4 regions of the Dactylosporangium sp. CS-033363 genome follow, and region 2 is predicted to be linked to each of the others. Evidence: riboswitches for the same ligand, from Rfam matches in the RefSeq annotation. Region 2 holds a riboswitch; each other region holds the start of a gene.

Region 1 (4,496 bases), 5.5 Mb from region 2:
CAGCCAGACGGTGAACACGCGCTCGGCCACGTGGCACAGCGGCAGGTACGACAGCGCCGAGTCGCGCGGGCCCGGCGGCGGGTCGGTGAGCGCGCCGTCGCCGCGCAGCACGCCGATGGCGAAGTCCACATTGGACACCGTCAGCATCGCGCCCTTGGGCCGCCCGGTCGTGCCGGAGGTGTAGACGAGCGCCGCCAGGTCCTCCGGCTCGTCGGCGAGCTCCAGCTCGGGCCGGTCGCCGTGGTTGGCCTCCACGAGCATCTCGTCGAAGGACAGCAGAGCCTCGTGTTGGTACCGGTTGCGAATGCCCTTGGGATCCAGGTACACGATCCGCCGGAGCTGCGGGCAGTCCCCCAGCACCGCCAGGGCCTTGTCCACCTGCTCCTGGTCCTCGGCGATGAGCACCTTGGCGCCGGAGTGCGCGAGCAGGTAGCCGATGTCGCCGGCCGGGCTGGTCGGGTAGAGCCCGACGGTCGCGGCCCGCAGCGCCACCGTGGCGACGTCGGCGAACAGCCACTCGGGCCGGTTCTCGGAGAGGATCGCGACCCGGTCGCCGGGGCCGACGCCGAGGCCGCGCAGGGCGTGCGCGACGGACTGGGCGGTGTCCCAGTACTGCCGCCAGGTGATCTCCCGCCAGATGCCGCGGTGCTTCTCCCGCATCGCGACGGCGTCGGGGTTGTCGTGCGCCCGGTCGCGCACCAGCGTGGCGATGGTCATGCGGTCATCCCCTCGGCGACGCCTGTCTCGCCCAGGTAGGCGCGGATCACGTCCGGGTTCTGCTGGACCTCGCCGGGCGTGCCGCAGGCGACCGGCACGCCGAAGTCGACCACCAGCACCCGGTCGGCGAGGTCCATCACCAGGCCCATGTCGTGCTCGACGAGGATCATCGGGATGCCCAGCTCCTCGCGGATGTCGAGGATGTACCGCGCCATGTCCTCGGTCTCCTCGAGGTTCATCCCGGCCACCGGCTCGTCGAGCAGCAGCAGCCGCGGCTCCATGGCCAGGGCGCGGCCGAGCTCGACCCGCTTCTGCACGCCGTAGGGCAGCAGCCCGACCGGCATCCGGCGCCACTGGGCCAGCTCGAGGAAGTCGACGATCTCCTCGACCCGGGCCCGGTTCTGAAGCTCCTCGCGCCGGGCCCGGCCGAGCCAGGCGATGGCGGCGAGCGTGCCGTAGCGCATGTGGTGGTGCCGGCCGAGCATGAGGTTCTCGACGACGGTGAGCTGCCGGAACAGCTCGACGTTCTGGAAGGTCCGCGCGACGCCCAGCCGGGCCACCTTGTCCGGCCGCAGCCCGGTGATGTCGACGTCGTCGAGCAGGACGCGGCCCTGCTGCGGGCGGTACACCCCGGAAATGACGTTGAAGATGGACGTCTTGCCGGCGCCGTTGGGCCCGATCACCGCGAACAGCTCGTCGGCCCCGACCGTGAAGTCGACCCCGTCGATCGCCTTGACGCCCGCGAAGCTGAGTTTCACGTCGGAGAACCGCAGCACATCGCTCATGAGAGCCACCGCTTCCGGCGCTTGTAGTGCTTCACGTCGCGGAAGGAGTGGGCGGCGTGCGAGCCGAGGTAGAACTCGCGGATGTCGTCGTCGGCGAGCAGCTCGGCGGCCGGCTTGTCCAGCACGACCTTGCCGTTCTCCAGCACGTACCCGTGCTCCGCCACCGACAGCGCCATGGTCGCGTTCTGCTCGACCAGCAGTACCGCCGTCCCGGCCTTGTTGATCTCGACGATCAGGTCGCGCACCTGCTCGACCAGGCGCGGGGCCAGGCCCAGGCTCGGCTCGTCGAGCAGCAGGTAGGACGGGTCGGACATGAGCGCCCGGCCCATCGCGAGCATCTGCTGCTCGCCCCCCGACAGGTACCCCGCGATCGAGCCGCGCCGCTCCTTGAGCACCGGGAACAGCGTGTACATGCGCTCCATGGCCTCGGCCACCCCGCGGCGGCGGGTGTGCGCGCCGAGGCGCAGGTTCTCCTCCACGGTCAGCTCGGCGAACGTGCGCCGGCCCTCCATGACCTGGCTGATCCCGCGGCGGACCACGGCGGCGGGCCGCAGCCGGTGGATCGGGCGGTCGCCGAGGGTCACCGAACCCCGGGTGACGGCGCCGTCGTGCACGCCGAGCAGCCCGGACAGCGCCCGCAGCAGGGTGGTCTTCCCGGCGCCGTTCGCCCCGAGCAGGGCGACGATCCGACCTTCCGGGACGGCGAGGCTGACGCCCCGTAAGACCAGCATCACATCGTCGTAGACCACTTCGAGGTTCTGGACCCGTAGCACGTGCGGACCCCCGGAACTATTTGCACCGTCGGTGTATGAAGTTACGTGTATTTAACCGTGCCTCTGTACAAAATCAAGTCCCGAATTCGTAACCGTCCGGCACCAAAGTCACGGATTGGCACGAGGCTCCAACCGGCAGTAATCCGGACATTCGGAACATTAGATATCGAGCGGGGCGCGCGCCTTCCGCCCGGCCGGTGATCACGTTAAGTTAGGCGCTGGCCTGCTCGGCAGTCCGCCGTCCACCCCGGATGGCGCCGGGCAAGCGCCGCCGAATCGACGCCGTGCGAGCCCACCCCTCGGGCGCGCACATCGAACCGGGGACCCACTTCGTTGGGGTGAATCCGCGACGCCGCGGTAGGGCGCTATCTCTTCCCGCCCGAACCCGTCAGCTAACCCGGTAGGCGGTAGGTGCAGAAGGGTCTTCCCTTGTCCACTGGACATCGTGCCCGCCGGTCGGTGCTGCGGACTCTGGCGATCGGGTTCATCTCGCTCGCGGTGCTCGCACCCGCCACGGTCGCACACGCCGACCCGTCGCTGTCCGAGATCGAGGCCCAGCTCGACAAGCAGAACAAGGACCTCGAGGCCACGATCGAGAACTGGAACAAGCTCAACATCGACATGGCCGACTCGCAGGCGAAGGCGGCCGACCTCGAGAAGAACCTAACCGCGGCCAACGAAGGCGTCTCCCAGATCGCCATCGAGGCCTTCAAGACCAACGGCAGCATGCGCAACATCAACATCATGCTGTCCGCCACGTCGTCGGGCTCGCTGATGGACCAGATGACGATGCTGCAGCAGGTCACGCGGGCGCAGCAGAAGAGCATCAGCGACTACAAGAACGCCAAGACGCAGCTGGACCAGACGATCGCGGCCCAGAACACGCAGAAGGCCGACTTCGAGAACCAGCGCAAGAAGATCGAGGGCGACGTCAAGAAGCTCGAAGATCTGCAGAAGAAGGCCAAGAACGCCGGGAGCACCAAGGTCACCGGCGCGAACTACAACCCGGGCACCCTGCCCGCCGTCTCGGGCAATGCCGGCGCCGCGGTGAACTACGCCAAGAGCAAGCTCGGCAAGCCCTACGTGTACGGCGCCGGCGGTCCCAACTCGTTCGACTGCTCGGGCCTGACGATGGCGGCATGGGCGGCCGCGGGCGTGAGCCTGCCGCACAACGCCGCGAGCCAATGGAGCAAGGTGGCCCACATTCCGCGCAGTTCGCTGGCGCCGGGCGACCTCGTCTTCTACAACGGCCTCGGCCACGTCGGCATCTACGTCGGCAACGACACGATCATCCATGCGCCGCACACCGGTGATGTGGTGCGGTACGCGTCGGTCAGCGTCGACAGCATCTACGGGTACGGCCGCGTCAAGGGCTGACCCCCAGGCACGTCCCGAGGGCCCGCGGATCGAGACCGATCCGCGGGCCTTCATCATTGGGGGCATGGCCTCCTGGGACCCGCAGCAGTACGAGCGCTTCGCCGAGGAGCGCGCCCGGCCGTTCCGCGAGCTCGTCGCCCGCATCCCCACCACGTCCGCGGTCGCCGTCGTCGACCTGGGCTGCGGCCCCGGCACGATGACCGCCACGCTCGCCGAGCGCTGGCCCGACGCGGCGGTCCTGGGCCTGGACTCCTCGCCGTCGATGATCGCGGCGGCGAACGAGCACCGGACCGCCCAGGTCACCTTCCAGCTCGCCGACGCGGCCCAGTGGCGCCCCCAGCGCGGCTCCCTGGACGTCATCGTGGCCAACGCCTCGCTGCAGTGGGTCGACGACCACGAGACGCTCCTGCCGCGCTGGGCGGCCGCCCTCGACGACGGCGGGACGCTCGCCTTCCAGGTGCCGGTCCCCTCGTTCGACCCGGGCCTGGCCGGCGTGGCCGCGCGGGAGCGGTGGGCGCCGCTGCTGGCCGGCGCGGCGGGCTCGACCGGGCCGCGGGCGGCCAGCCCGGTGCTCGACGGGGCGGAGTACGTGCGGTTACTCTCCGCAGCCGGACTCACCGTCGACGCGTGGCAGACGACCTACTTCCACGTGCTGCCGGGCGACGATCCGGTCTTCGAGTGGTTCAAGGGCACCGGCCTGCGGCCCTACCTCGACGCGCTGTCCGGGAGCGACCTCGAGGAGTTCACCGCCGACGTCAGGAGCGAACTGCGGCAGCGGTACCCCCGTGAGCCGTTCGGCACGCTCCTGCCCTTCCCGCGCCTGTTCGTGGTCGCACATCGGGCA
Region 2 (4,496 bases):
GGGCACGCGTGGCCCTTCGCCGCCGAGAGTGTGCTGGTCGTGGCCGGGGTCGTGCTCGTGTCGCGGATGGCGCTGCCGGCCGATCCCGCGGCGTCCGAGCGACCCGCGGGGGTGCGGCACGCCGTCGTCGAGGGGCTGCGGTGGACCGCCGGGCACGCCGCCGTGCGCACGCTGTCGCTGACGATCCTGATCTTCAACTTCACGTTCGGGGCGGCGTGGTCGGTGCTCGTGCTGTACGCGCAGCAGCGGCTCGGACTCGGGCCGACCGGCTTCGGCGTGTTCACGACGCTGGGCGCGGTGGGCGGGCTGGTCGGCACCGGGATGTACGGCTGGCTGACCCGGCGCGTGAGCCTGGGCAACATCATGCGGGCAGGCCTCATCATCGAGACGCTGACGCACCTCGCCCTGGCCGTGACGACGTCACCCTGGCTCGCGGGGGCGATCATGTTCGTCTTCGGGGCGCACGCCTTCATCTGGGGTACTACGTCGCTGACGGTCCGGCAACGCGCGGTGCCGACGCAGCTGCAGGGGCGGGTGGGCAGCGTCAACACGATCAGCACGTTCGGGGGGCTGGTGGTGGGCTCGCTGATCGGCGGGACGCTGGCCACGCAGGTCGGCGTGACGGCGCCGTTCTGGTTCGCGTTCGGGGGGTCGGCGGTGTTCGTCGTGCTGTTGTGGCGCTCGCTGGCGCGGATCGCGCACGGGTAGCTCGGCTCGGGAAAATGTCGTACCCGGGTGGCAGGATGTGGTGACACGAGGGCCGGCAGCAGCGGGATAGCAGTATCCCGTGCCGGCGGCGTATCCGACCCGGCCGGTGTCCGCCCCGCCGCCGGGGCAGCCGGGGTGGCCGGCTTCCTGAAATCCGGTACAACATCAAGCATGGTTGTTCTGGGAGCCTATTTTCCGGCGTCTAGTGCTGACGCGTACCCGATCGCGAACATTCCGGCCGGTGAGCTGACGCATCTGTTCTACGCGTTCGGGACCATCGAGCAGGGGCACCTCACGCTGCCGCGGGACGCCCCGGCGCACCTCGAGGCGCTCGCCGGGCTCAAGCGGGCGCATCCCAGGCTCCGGACCGTACTGTCGATCGGCGGCTGGGGTGCCGGCGGCTTCTCCGACGCGGCGCTGACGAAGCAGTCGCGGGCCGCGTTCGTGGACGAGACGCTGGCGCTCCTGAAGGACTTCGACGGGGTCGACCTGGACTGGGAGTTTCCGGTCTCCGGCGGGCCGGCCGAGGTCGTGCACCGGCCCGAGGATCGACGCAACGCGACGCTGCTGGCCCAGGACCTCCGGGCGCGGCTCGGGGACGGCAAGATCCTCACCGCGGCGTTGCCCGCCGCGCGGTTGCAGTCCGCCGGGGCCTATGACCCGGCCGAGAGCTTCGAGATCGCGGAGCTGGCCAAGGTGCTCGACTTCGTGAATCTCATGACGTACGACTTCGGGACCGGGTTCTCGCCGATCGCGACGTTCAACGCTCCACTCGAAGGCATCACCACGGCCGTCGACGACTACCTGCGGGCCGGGGTCGCGCGGGAGCGGCTGGTGCTCGGGGTTCCGTTCTACGGGCGGGGATTCCTCGTCGACGAGGCCGGCGAGCGGGCGGGGCTGGGGCGGCCTCAGGTCGGTACCATGGAAGCTCCTGAATATCGGGACATCGTGAACTCCTTCCTGCCCGATCCGGCCTGGGAGCGGCACCGGGACCCCGTTGCGCGGTCGCCGTGGCTCTATCACGCCGGGAAGCGGGCGTTCGTGAGCTATGAGGACGCCTTGTCGATCGAGGAGCGGGCGGCGTTCGCGGCGCAGCGGGGACTCGCGGGGGTGTTCACGTGGCAGCTGGCCGCGGATGACGACCGGCACAGCCTGCTCGGGGCCATGACGCGGCCGTTCGCCGGGGATCTTTGAGTCTGCGTTAAGTGTTGCTTAGATCGAGGCCGCGGCATTCCGTTGCCGAGATGTTGTCGTTACGTTTGGTGCAGCTCGACCGGTCCTCGTCGCTCAACCGGGCGGCCCGGGCGGGCGCCGCCGAGTCGTACGCCGGGCCTGTGAACAGGTCTCGGCGCGTGAGCCGGGGACCCAATGGGGCGGGAGTCGTTGCCGCCCATGGGGTGAATCCGTGACCGTGCGTGATGGTCGCGGTAGGGCGCACCTTCTTTCCGCCCGAACCCGTCAGCTAACCCGGTAGGCGGTCCGGAAGAAGGACGCTGTCGTGTTCATCGGACGTACGGCGCTGCGAGCGTGGCTCATCGGGCTGACGGTCGCGGCCGTGGTCGCTCCGGCGTGTGCCGCACACGCCGACCCGACGCACGAGGAGATCCAGGCCCAGATCGACAAGGGCAACCGGGACCTCGAGCTCATCGTCGAGGACTACAACAAGATCAATGGCGATCTGGAGGCGACGCAGGCCTCGATCACCAAGCTGGAGCAGGACCTGCAGCCGCTGCAGGCGAGCATGGACGAGGCCCGCAAGGGCGCCGACCAGGTTGCCGTCAACGCGTACAAGAGCGGCGGCAGCCTGGGCACGTGGTCGCTCATGCTGGGCGCCCAGTCCACCGACGGGTTCTTCGACCGGGTCGGGACGCTGGAGCAGATCTCGCGCAACCAGCAGGCGGACATCGCCACGTACACCGCGGCCAAGAACGGCTTCGACACCGAGAAGCAGCGGCTCAACGAGCAGCTCGCGGCGCAGAGCCGGCAGAAGACCGACATCGAGGCGCGGCGCAAGCAGATCGAGGGCAACATCGCCAAGCTCGACGACATGCAGAAGAAGGCCGACGAGGCGGCTGCGAAGGCCGCGGCGGCCAGCAAGGCCAAGACGACGAAGACCACCACGACGTCGAACCCGGGACCGCCGCCGGCCGTCTCCGGGGCCGCCGGGAAGGCCGTCAACTACGCGTGGGCGCAGCTGGGCAAGAAGTACGTCTTCGGCGCCGCCGGCCCGAACACGTTCGACTGCTCGGGGCTGACCATGATGGCCTGGAAGGCGGCGGGCGTGACGCTGCCGCACAACGCCGCCCAGCAGTGGGGCAAGGTCAAGCACATCACGCGCAGTCAGCTCGCCCCCGGTGACCTGGTGTTCTACAACGGGCTCGGGCACGTCGGGATCTACATCGGCAACAACCAGATCATCCACGCGCCGAACAGCCGGACCGTGGTGAAGGTGGCGCCGATCGACATCGACTCGCTCTACGGATACGGGCGGGTCTAGCAGGTCAGCGGAGTTCGCCCGGGAGCAGGCCGAAGACCACCGTGTCGCGGCGCCCGGTCTTGAACCGGAGGTGCGAGCGCAGCAGCCCCTCCCGGACGAACCCGCAGTGTTCCGCCACCCGCGCCGAGGCGAGGTTGTCCGGGCCACAGGTCAATTCCAGCCGGTGTACCCCCAGTGCCCCGAACCCCCACCCCGCCAGCAACCGCAGCGACCGCGTGGCCACACCGCGCCCGCGCGACCAGGGCGCGACCCAGTAGCCGATCGACGCGCGGGACTGGGCGGGGTCGACGTCGTACAGGGACGCGGCGCCCCAGATGCGGGCGGGATCGGCGGGGTCGACGACGGCCAGGTTCAGCGATGCGCCGGCCAGGCGGTCACGCTCGTTGTCCGCGAGCGCGGCGTGCACCTGGGCCTCGGTGATCGGCTCGACGTGCGGCCACGAGAAGCGCTGGCAGAGTTCGTCGGAGAACGCGGCGTACCGTTGCGGCGTGTCCCGCTCCTGCCAGGGCCGCAGCAGGACGGTGCCGTCGGTGAGGTCGGGGTCGGGAAACGGCAGGGCGGACCGCGGCGGGTCGTCGGGCACGGCTACGCGGACTGGCCGCGGTAGGTGCCGGTCTCGTCGACGGCCTCGGCGAAGTCGGCGAAGTCCATGTTGGCGATGCTCAGGTTCGACGCGACCTCGGCGAAGGCGGCCGGCAGCACCCGGAACGAGCGGCCCGGCTCGTCGGCGAGGTCGACGGCGAGCAGCGGGTGCTCGTCGTCGGTCATGCTGGTCTCGTCGGCGAGGAAGAGCTCGTAGACCTTGTCGTCCTCGTCGGCGGCGTCGTCGATGTCGATGAGGTCGGCGATGGTGGCCCCGTCGTACGCGGGGTCGCCGATGTACGTGGCGTGGTCCTCGCCGAAGAGCGTCTGGAGCTCGGCCCAGGCGTCATCGTCGCTGAAGTCGACCCGCACCACGAGCGCGGTGAGATCGCGGGGCTGGGGCAGCGCCGTCATGGGCGGCATCATCCCATCCCGCGCCCCTTTCCCGCGCGGGGGGCGCGCCGGGGCCCGGCTGGAGTACAAACGGCGGCATGACCAGTCGCATCTCCGTGCTCGTGATCGACGCCAACGACCCCCGCCGGATCGCCGCCTTCTGGTGTGCCGTGCTCGGCTGGGAGGTGATCGAGGAGGAGCCGGGCGACCCGCTCGTGATCACCATCGGGCCGGCCGGCGGGTCGGCGCCGGGGATCGACGTGGTGGCCGTGCCGGAGCACAAGACGATCAAGAACCGGCTGCACCTGGACCTCCG
Region 3 (4,496 bases), 250 kb from region 2:
GCTGGTCACTGGAGACCGACCGCGGCCGGTGGGCGCCGCGGACCGTCGACGACGTCTACCCGCGCACCGACGGCGAGGACAACGCGCGCTTCCAGGAGGCCGCGGCGCTCGCCGGCGTGACGCTCCCCGCGCCGGTACGCAGCGTCGGCGGCCGGGTGACCGAGGCGGTCGGGGGCAAGAGCTGGCGGGTGTACTCCTGGCTGCGCTCCGGCCCGCCGCTCGCCGCCCCGGTGAGCGCGGACGTGGCCGGTGCGGTGGGCCGCGTCCTGGCCACGATCCACGGGCTGCGCGTGCCGCCGCCGGGGCTGTGCCCGTGGAGCTCCGTGCGGTTCGAGACGCGCAGCTGGTCCGAGCTGGCGGAGATGGCTGCGGACCAGAGGGCCGGGTGGGCGGCGGAGATGGCACAGGCGGTACCGACGCTGCGGTATTTGCAAACGGTGGCCGAGGACCCGGCGCCGATCGACGAGCCCGTCCTTTGCCACAACAACCTCACGCCCGGCAACGTCCGCAAGGCCTCGGGCCGGCTGGTCGTCACCGGATGGGAGCATGCGGCCGGGTTGCCACCGGCCTGGGAGCTGAGCTCCGCGCTGGTCAACTGGGCGGTGAACCCGAACGGCGGGATCAACGCCGCCGCGGTGCGGGCGCTGCTCGACGGCTACCGGGAGCGCGCCGGCGCCGTTCCAGGGCTTTCCTTCCGCGGTACCGCCACCGCTCTGCAGAACTACGTCGCCGGCCAGATCGACCTGGCGCTGGCCGCGACGGGCGACGAGGACGTGCGGTTCGCCGAGCGCAACGTCCGGCACCTGCTGACGCACCTGCCGTCGCGCGCGACGTTCGACGAGCTGACGGCGATGTCGGCGGTGGGAGGCGACTCGCGGTGGTCGCCTCCCACAACCGTGGTTCAGGCCACGTAGCCGCGCTTGGCGGCCCAGTTGGCCAGGGAGTCCGTGGACATCCAGTAGGTCCGCGGGCCGAACATGCCCGACGGGTCGGCGATGAGCACGGAACGGCCCTGATCGCGGTACCCGACCAGCGAGATGTAGTGCCCGCCGGAGAACTCGTGGTACGTGCCGGACTCGTCCGTGGCGCCGCCGACGATGTTGGCGACCAGGGCCCGGCCGGTGCTCAGCGCGCGGACCGCGTCGTACTGCAGCTGCCGCGCCTCGCCGGCCGACGCCTTCTGGCCGTTGATGAAGCGGGCCTCGTAGACCGGCTTGCCCAGCACGCCGTTCATGGCCCGGGTCACGTCGGCGACCGAGTTGGTGCCGTTGACCGTGGTGCCGAGCCGGCGGGCCACGTCGTCCTGCGACAGGTCGGCGCCGACCGACGTCAGCGCGATCCGGGTCGAGGCCGGGCCGCAGTAGTAGAAGTTGGGCTGGAACTGGAAGTCGAAGTTGACCGTGTTCGCGGCGGGCGCCGTGTCGAGCAGATCCGGGGCCGGCGCCTCTTGCTTGGGCTGGGCGGGCGGCGTGGCGGTGCTCAGCGCGGCGGTACCCACGGGATGGGCCTCGGCGGCCGGCTTGCCGCCGGCGTTGAACAGCGCCGCGGTCGCCACGGACACGACCATCAGCGAGGCCGCCCCGAGTACCGCCGGAACAGGCCGGCGCAAGGCCTTCCCGGGCAGCGCTTGTTCACGCAGCGCGTGGGCCGGCCGGTGGAACAGTGCGGTGAAGCGTTGGTGCATCAAGGCTCCTTCCGATACCGCCTACCGGGTTAGCTGACGGATTCGGACGGGAAGCACGCCCTACCACGACCTCCGCGTACTGGAGGCCGACGGATTCACCCCGGAACTACCTGGTTCCCCGGCTCGCAACGATCGCGACTCGACGGGCCCGCGCCGGCGCCATGTGGCAATGGCAAACGACCAGCACGGGCATGTGGACGTTACCGAGGGGTACATCCACCGGCCCACCCCGCAAGCCCCACCCCACTGGTCGTACAAATGGGTCACAACCCGGTGCGATCGCCGCTGCGCACGTCCTCGACCCGCCGGCTGCGGTAGATGTCACCCTGATTGGCCTCGGCCCGCCACGGCCGGGCATGCTGGAGTGCGACGTGAAACGCGGGCGCTTCGCGATCGAGCACGACGGTCGCGACCTGGCCGGAATCGGCGACGACGGCCAGCTCGCCGCCGTCCGGCCCGATGATCGCCGAGCGTCGCTCGTTCCACGCCGGTCGATCCACGCCGTCACCGATCGACCGCCGCCGCCGTCGGGGTTCGCGTGCGGGCGGAAGATCGGCAACAATGCCCGCCATGACGGGGACGCCGATCGCGCAGCTCGACCTCACCGGTTTTCGGCCGCTGGAGGAACTCGCCTGGCAGGACGACAACGGCATCGTGCTGAGCCTGCACTACTTCGACCTGCCGCCGGACCTGCCGGCGCCGCTCGCCCCGGTGCCGCGGTTGCAGGAGGCCCTCGCCCGCTACACCGCGGCCGCGGGCGCCGGTCTGATCGACTGCGACGTCGAACTCGTCGACGGCGTGCCGGCCGTGCGCCAGCTCGTGAAGATCCGCCACCCGCAGGGGCACGGGCAGGTGTTCCTCGCCTCCTGCACGGTCCCCCGGGCCACCTGCAGCACTGTGCTGAAACTGCAGGCGCCCGAGTACGGCTCGACCGGATTCCGGGAGGCCCTGATCGCGTCCCGCTTCGGGCCGGACGACTTCTTCCTGCCATCGCCCTTCGCACCGGACCTGACCGACGGCCTGCCGACGCACCGGGCGGACGACCCGCGGTACGACGCCGAGTTCGACGGCCACCCGCTGACCCTCGCCCGCCGGCTCATGCGGCGGCTGCTGCCGACCGTCCGGCTCGACCCCCGCTTCAAGGCCGAGCCGGACTTCACCTGATCCGTCCGGCGCGATTCCTTTGGGGTGCTTCGGCGGTCAGTACGGCATGACCGCCGTACCGTCAGACGACGAGTTCCGCACCTACAACCAGGGCGTCATCGCCGAGTTCCGGGCCAACCGGGGCACGGTGAGCCGGCCGCCGTTCCCGATCCTGCTGCTCACCACGACCGGCGCGCGCACGGGCCGGCGCACGACCGTGCCGCTCGGCTTCCGCGTGGACGACCGGGATCGCGTGTTCGTGGTCGCCTCGAAGGCGGGCGCGCCGCGGCACCCGTCGTGGTACCACAACCTGCGCGCCGACCCGGCCGTGACGGTCGAGCTCGGCGCCGACGCCTATCCGGCCCGCGCGGTCGTCCTGGCCGGCGAGGAACGCGACCGGTTGTACCGCACGGTGTCGGACGGCACCTCGCCGTACGAGCGGAACACGGACCGGATCTTCCCCGTCATCGTCCTGGAGGGCGTGCCGGCGCCCGGTCAGGAGCAGTCGAACCGGTAGTCGAACGGCCGGTCGGGGCAGCGGGTGCAGACGAACAGGTAGATCCCGCCGGCGTCGCCGAGCATCAGCCCGGCCGGGTTCTGGATCCGCCGCCAGGGATGCTCGTCGTCGGCGTCGAAGTCCCATCCGGCCATCGCCGGGCGGTCCTCGAGCGGCAGCCACCGCTTGTCGTCGCCCCGGTCGAACTCCCAGCCGGCGATCGTGAGGAGATGCTCCATCGTCGCGCCGCAGCCGCATTCCGGCCAGTCCGGCACCTGGGTCCAGCCGGGATATCCGCCCACCTTGGTGCCGGGCGCAACCGCCAGATCCCAGTCGTACTGCCAGCCGCTCTCCCGCTGCACGCGCGCGACGGCGTCGCCGATCTGCGACCAGACCTCGCGCGGCAGATCGTGACTCGGATACTCGGTCACCCGTTCGGGATCGAGCGCGCACGAATCGGGCAGGTGCCGGTCCTCCGCCTCCTGATCCGGCGCGGGCATCTCCTCCAGCCGCTCGCCGACCCGGTCCCTGCTTCGCCACCGCAGCTCGGGCCGCGGCGAACACCACGGCATGTGGTCGAACGGGCACCACAGGACCTGCAGCAGGTCCGTACCGGCGGGGAACGGCAGTTCTGGAACGTCCTCGGCGAACAGCTGCAGGACGGGCACGAGCGGCACGTCGGCCGCGGCGGGCGCAATGTCGCTGTGGTCGTACGGGTCCGGGCCCGAGCAGATCGGCCAGGGCTCATCGGTCGGCCACAGGAGGGGGCCGCCCATGGAGCTCTGGCCGGCGGTCGGCGCCCCGGCCCGGGGATGGAGCCGGACCGTCGTCCTGGCGAACGGCACGACCTGCGGAAAGACCTCGGGTACGGCGATCGGGGCGGCGGCGGTCGTGTGCACGGCGCCGATCGTACGGCAGAGTCCTTGTCGTGCCGCTGGATGAGCTGCCGGCCTGGCTGCCGGCCTGGTGCGCGGAACGCTTGGGCGACGAGCCGGCCGCCGTCCTGTTCGAGCAGCGGTCGGTCTCGTCGGTGTTCGGGCTGCGGCTGACCGGCGGCCGGGACGTCGTGGTGAAGCTGCGGCCGGACGACGGCCGGGCCGCCTCGTGCGTGGCCGCGCAGTTCCGGCTGGCGGAGCGCGGGTTCCCGTGCGCCCGGCCGCTGACCCCCGCCGC
Region 4 (4,496 bases), 2.9 Mb from region 2:
CGCGCGAGTTCGACTACGTCGTCGGGGCCGACGGCATCCATTCGCGCATCCGGGAGCTGGCATTTCCGAAACCGCCGCAGCCGTACGTCCACCACCTCGGCAGCAACAGCGCGGTCTTCACCGCGCCGAATGAGCTCGGGATCGAGCGCTGGCAATTGGTCCGATCGATGCCGGGCCGGGTGATCAGCATCAAGACGGACCGCGGCTCGGAAACGGTCAAGGTGACGCTGCTCTACGGCGGGTCCATGCCCCCGCGCGACCGCGCGGCGCGGATGCGCGAGATCGAGCAGAAGTTCGCCGGGTCCGGCTGGGTCGTGCCGCGGCTGCTGGAGCACATGCGGCAGGCCCCGGACCTCTACGTGGCGCCGAACGCGCAGGTCAGGATGCCGGGCTGGACGGCCGGCCGGGTCGCGCTGATCGGCGACGCGGGCTACGCGCCCTCCTCGCTGACCGGCCAGGGCAGCGGGATGGCGCTCGTCGGGGCGTACCTGCTGGGCCTGATCATCGCCGATTCGGGCGATCTGCGCGAATATGATCGGCAGCTGCGGGAGTTCGTCGACGTCAATCAACGCGCGGCCATGGGACCCGCGCGCGGGTTCGCGCCGAAAAACGAACTCGCTGCCCGAATGCAGAACCTGAGCATCCGGATGATGCCGTACATGCCTGGACGCAACCTCGTGATCTCGGCGATGATGCGCGAGGCGCGGCGCGCGGCCGGGGCGCTGACCCTGCCCGTAGCAATCTTGTGACACCAAAGGGTTTACTTCATATCCGGTTTGATGCGTCGATGTAGGGGTGCAAGGTCGGCCGGAACTGGGTAGGCGTGCGATGGAGCGTGATCGGGACACGGCGATGGCCGCGATCCGTTCCGTGTACCGCATCACCGGCCGGATCAACACCGGCAGCACCCTGGCCGAGACCCTGCAGCTGATCGTGGACGCCGTGGTCGACGGCACCGGGTTCGCCGTGGCCGTCGTCAACTACCTGCACCCCGAGGGCGTCTACGAGGCGGTCGCGCTGGCCGGCTCCGAGGAGGCGGGGGAGACGCTGCTCGGGGCCCGCTACCCGGCGGCCGAGCTGGACGAGTACCTCGAGCGGGCGGAGGTGTGGGGGCAGCTGCGGTACCTGCCGCACGAGCGGCACAGCACCCACATTCATTCGTGGGTACCCGATGCGGTGCCCGGCGGCGACGAGGTGCCGGAGGACGAGCGCTGGCACCCCCTCGACGCCCTGTTCGCCCCGCTGCGCGCGCCCAGCGGCGAGCTGGTCGGCATCCTCGGCGTCGACCTGCCCTCCGACGGGCGCCGGCCCGGCCCGCTGCAACGCGAGCTGCTGGAGATGCTCGCCGCCCAGGCCGGCATCGCGATCAACAACGCCAACCTGGTGGAGGCCCTGCAGCGCGAGCGGCGGCACCTCGCGGCCAGTGAGGAGGCCTTCCGGCTGGCATTCACCGGTGCGGGCACCGGGATGTGCATGCTCGGCCTCACCGGCGTCTCCCAGGCCCGGATGACCCGCGTCAACCCCGCCCTGTGCGAGCTGCTCGGCCGCTCGGAGACGGAGCTGCTGGAGCTGCGCATCGCCGACGTGCTGCACCCGGACGACCTGGACCTGGCCCGGCTCGCGTTCGCGGCGGCGACGACGGGCAAGGGCACGCCGGTGCGGGATTACGAGATCCGGTGTGTGCGCGGCGACGGTACCGTCATCTGGGTCTCCACCACCCTCTCGCTCGTGGCCGGCCCGCCCGCCTTCGGCATCCTGCAGGTCCAGGACATCACCGGGCGCAAGGCGGCCGAGGCCGACCTGGTGCGCCGGGCCTCCCGCGACCCGCTCACCGGCCTGGCCAACCGCGACGCCCTGGCCCCGCCGCTCGCCGCCGCCATCCGCCGCGCCCACGCCGGCCTCGGCGACAGTGTGCTGCTCTTCTGCGACCTCGACGACTTCAAGGTCGTCAACGACACGCGCGGGCACGACGCTGGCGACGCGGTACTCGTGGCCGTGGCCCAGCGGCTCTGCGGGCTGGTCCGCCCCGGCGACACCGTGGCCCGCCTGGGCGGCGACGAGTTCGTGGTGCTGGCCCAGGACCTGGCCGGCACCGACGCCGCGGCGCTGCTCGACCGGGTCGAGCGGGCCATCGCCGCGCCGGTGGTGCACGACGGGCACGTGCTGCGCGTGCGGGCCAGCGTCGGGGCGGCCGTGATCGATGCCACCTGCCAGGATGCGGGCGCCGCCCTGAGGATGGCCGACCGGGCGATGTACCAGGTGAAAGGCCATCGACACACCCTGGGGATGACCGAACGGGTGACAGCGCACGGTGAGCGTTCCGGTGCGCCGGGTGGTATCCCGTTGCTCTGGTTGGCCGAGCCTTAAACCGCCCAGTACTGTCGGGTGGTCTGCTCCGGGCGACGCGCCCCGAATCGCGGGGACACCGGACAGGCGCCGTCGAGCCGCGCCGCACCTTTCAGCGTCGCGGGCCGGGGACCCATCGCAGTCCTTGGGGTGTATCCGTGACCGAGTCACGGTAGGGCGAATCCTCCCGTCCGAACCCGTCAGCTAACCCGGTAGGCGGCACCGGAAGGAGACAGCTCGTGCTCTTCGACGCCATCGCCGTCAACTCCTCGGACGGGTGATCGCCGGGACCCTGATCCTGGCCCGTCACACCCGCTGACCGCCGCACCTGCCGCCGCGCGATCCCTTTGTGCACCACGGGATCGTGCCGATGGCGTGCGCCCAGATCTCCCGAGGATTGACCTTGCTGAAACCCTTGCCGCGCCAGTTCCGGCCGCGACATCGCCGGGCTCTGCAGCCCGTGAAACCGGCGGCCGTGTCCGCCGTCGTCCTGTCCGCCACGCTGCTCGCCTCCGGTTCGGCCGGAGCGTCGGCGCCTTCGGCCGGTCCGGCCCGTCCGCCGGTCGCGTCCACCGCTTCGCCTGCTTCGCCGCTTTTTGCCGCTGATGCCTCGCTTGTCGTCGAGGCTCCGGTGTACGGGTGGGCCGCGCTCGCCGACGCGCCCGCGCCCCCGGCCCCGCCGCGCCCGGTCGCCGGGCTCGACCAGACCCAGATGAACAACGCCATCGCGATCGTCAAGCAGGGCCGGGCGCAGGGCGTGCCGGAGAAGGGCCTCGTCGTCGCGGTCGCCACCGCCATGCAGGAGAGCGACCTGTACAACGTGGCCAGCCCGGCGGTGCCGTCCTCACTGAAGCTCCCGCACGACGCGGTCTCGACCGACCACGACTCGGTGGGGCTGTTCCAGCAGCGGGCGAGCCAGGGGTGGGGCAGCGTGCCGGAGCTCATGGACCCGGCCCACTCGGCGATGCTGTTCTACAACGCGCTGGCCCAGATCCGCGGCTGGCAGTCGATGAGCGTGACGGGGGCGGCGCAGGCGGTGCAGCGGTCGGCGTACCCGAGCGCGTACCAGAAGCACGCCGACCGCGCCGCCCAGGTCGTGGCCGCGATCGCCTGACCTGCCACCCACCGCGCTCGCCGTTCGTCGGTGCTCATCTCCCCGGCGCCGATGCTCCTTTCGCGGCATCGGCGTCGGCGTCGGCCTCGTTGAGCAGGCGGCGCATCGTGGCGAGCGCGGCCGAGGTCTGGCTCTTGACCGTGCCGGCCGCGCATCCGAGCGTGGCGGCGGTGTCCTCGACCGACAGGTCGTAGAAGAAGCGCAGCACCAGGACCGCCCGCTGGCCCCGGGGCAGCCGCGCGAGGGCGCCGTGCAGGTCCAGCCCGGCCGGTACGCCCTGCAGCGCGGCGTCCTCCTGCGGGCGGTCCGGCAGCCGGTCGACCAGGGCGACCCGGGCCGCCCAGCCGCGCCTTCGCTCGTCGATGAAGCGGTGGACGAGGACCCGCCGCACGTACGCGTCGACGTTGTCGGCCCGCCGGACGCGGCGCCAGCGCAGGTACACATCGGTGAGCGCGCACTGCACGATGTCGTCGCCCCGGGTCCAGTCGCCGCAGAGCAGGTAGGCCGCGCGGCGCAGGCCCGGCAGGCGCGACCGCACGAACTCGTGGAACTCGTCCTCGACGGGGTCCGCCACGGTGGTCCCTCCCGGCTGTCACCCCCTTGGGCGCAACCGGGCCGGGAACCGTTTCGCCCGTTATCGAGGCGTTGCCGTGCCCGGCATCGTTTCGCTCAGCGCGGAGTCGCGGTGGCGCGGCGGGCGAGGGAGACCAGTTCGGCCACCGCGGCCGGTGGGGAGGCGAGGTCGAGCGCGAGGAGGGCCTGGGACAGCAGTTCCTCGGCCTGCCGGCGGCACCAGTCGCGGGCGCCCGACTGTTCGATCGTCTTCGCGGCGCGTTCCACGTCGGCGTCGCCGATGCGGGTGCGGGTGTCGAACAGGTCGGCCAGTTCGTCGGCGCCGGCCGCGATCGCCGCCGCCACGGGCAGGGAGCGCCGGCGGCGGCGCAGGTCGGAGCCGAGGCTGCCGAGGTCCTCGATGAACTGGACGGCCAGGCCCAACCGTACGCCGAACAGCCGCAACCGCTCGACCTGGGCCGCG

What was found. A riboswitch is a leader RNA that binds a small molecule or an ion and turns the genes downstream of it on or off. The one in region 2 is predicted to bind cyclic di-AMP.
Region 1: it holds a riboswitch for cyclic di-AMP, as region 2 does, so the genes downstream of both, ACQPZ4_RS05680 (NlpC/P60 family protein) here and ACQPZ4_RS31200 (NlpC/P60 family protein) in region 2, are expected to answer to the same signal.
Region 3: it holds a riboswitch for cyclic di-AMP, as region 2 does, so the genes downstream of both, ACQPZ4_RS30035 (C39 family peptidase) here and ACQPZ4_RS31200 (NlpC/P60 family protein) in region 2, are expected to answer to the same signal.
Region 4: it holds a riboswitch for cyclic di-AMP, as region 2 does, so the genes downstream of both, ACQPZ4_RS44345 (hypothetical protein) here and ACQPZ4_RS31200 (NlpC/P60 family protein) in region 2, are expected to answer to the same signal.

Annotation. Positions count from the first base shown of each region.
Region 1 is NZ_CP192032.1:1,236,966-1,241,461, reverse strand. Features, by position in the region: gene ACQPZ4_RS05695 (AMP-dependent synthetase/ligase) at 1-717, opposite strand, end outside; gene ACQPZ4_RS05690 (ABC transporter ATP-binding protein) at 714-1,502, opposite strand; gene ACQPZ4_RS05685 (ABC transporter ATP-binding protein) at 1,499-2,233, opposite strand; cyclic di-AMP (ydaO/yuaA leader) riboswitch at 2,539-2,697, shown strand; gene ACQPZ4_RS05680 (NlpC/P60 family protein) at 2,735-3,652, shown strand; gene ACQPZ4_RS05675 (methyltransferase domain-containing protein) at 3,717-4,496, shown strand, end outside.
Region 2 is NZ_CP192032.1:6,746,064-6,750,559, forward strand. Features, by position in the region: gene ACQPZ4_RS31190 (MFS transporter) at 1-708, shown strand, start outside; gene ACQPZ4_RS31195 (glycoside hydrolase family 18 protein) at 880-1,902, shown strand; cyclic di-AMP (ydaO/yuaA leader) riboswitch at 2,023-2,199, shown strand; gene ACQPZ4_RS31200 (NlpC/P60 family protein) at 2,207-3,205, shown strand; gene ACQPZ4_RS31205 (GNAT family N-acetyltransferase) at 3,210-3,788, opposite strand; gene ACQPZ4_RS31210 (DUF6924 domain-containing protein) at 3,791-4,201, opposite strand; gene ACQPZ4_RS31215 (VOC family protein) at 4,279-4,496, shown strand, end outside.
Region 3 is NZ_CP192032.1:6,494,842-6,499,337, forward strand. Features, by position in the region: gene ACQPZ4_RS30030 (phosphotransferase) at 1-914, shown strand, start outside; gene ACQPZ4_RS30035 (C39 family peptidase) at 902-1,684, opposite strand; cyclic di-AMP (ydaO/yuaA leader) riboswitch at 1,688-1,839, opposite strand; gene ACQPZ4_RS30040 (hypothetical protein) at 1,948-2,256, opposite strand; gene ACQPZ4_RS30045 (hypothetical protein) at 2,255-2,848, shown strand; gene ACQPZ4_RS30050 (nitroreductase/quinone reductase family protein) at 2,895-3,344, shown strand; gene ACQPZ4_RS30055 (hypothetical protein) at 3,323-4,222, opposite strand; gene ACQPZ4_RS30060 (phosphotransferase) at 4,252-4,496, shown strand, end outside.
Region 4 is NZ_CP192032.1:9,623,609-9,628,104, reverse strand. Features, by position in the region: gene ACQPZ4_RS44355 (FAD-dependent monooxygenase) at 1-749, shown strand, start outside; gene ACQPZ4_RS44350 (diguanylate cyclase domain-containing protein) at 829-2,367, shown strand; cyclic di-AMP (ydaO/yuaA leader) riboswitch at 2,438-2,580, shown strand; gene ACQPZ4_RS44345 (hypothetical protein) at 2,822-3,460, shown strand; gene ACQPZ4_RS44340 (SigE family RNA polymerase sigma factor) at 3,495-4,034, opposite strand; gene ACQPZ4_RS44335 (polyprenyl synthetase family protein) at 4,130-4,496, opposite strand, start outside.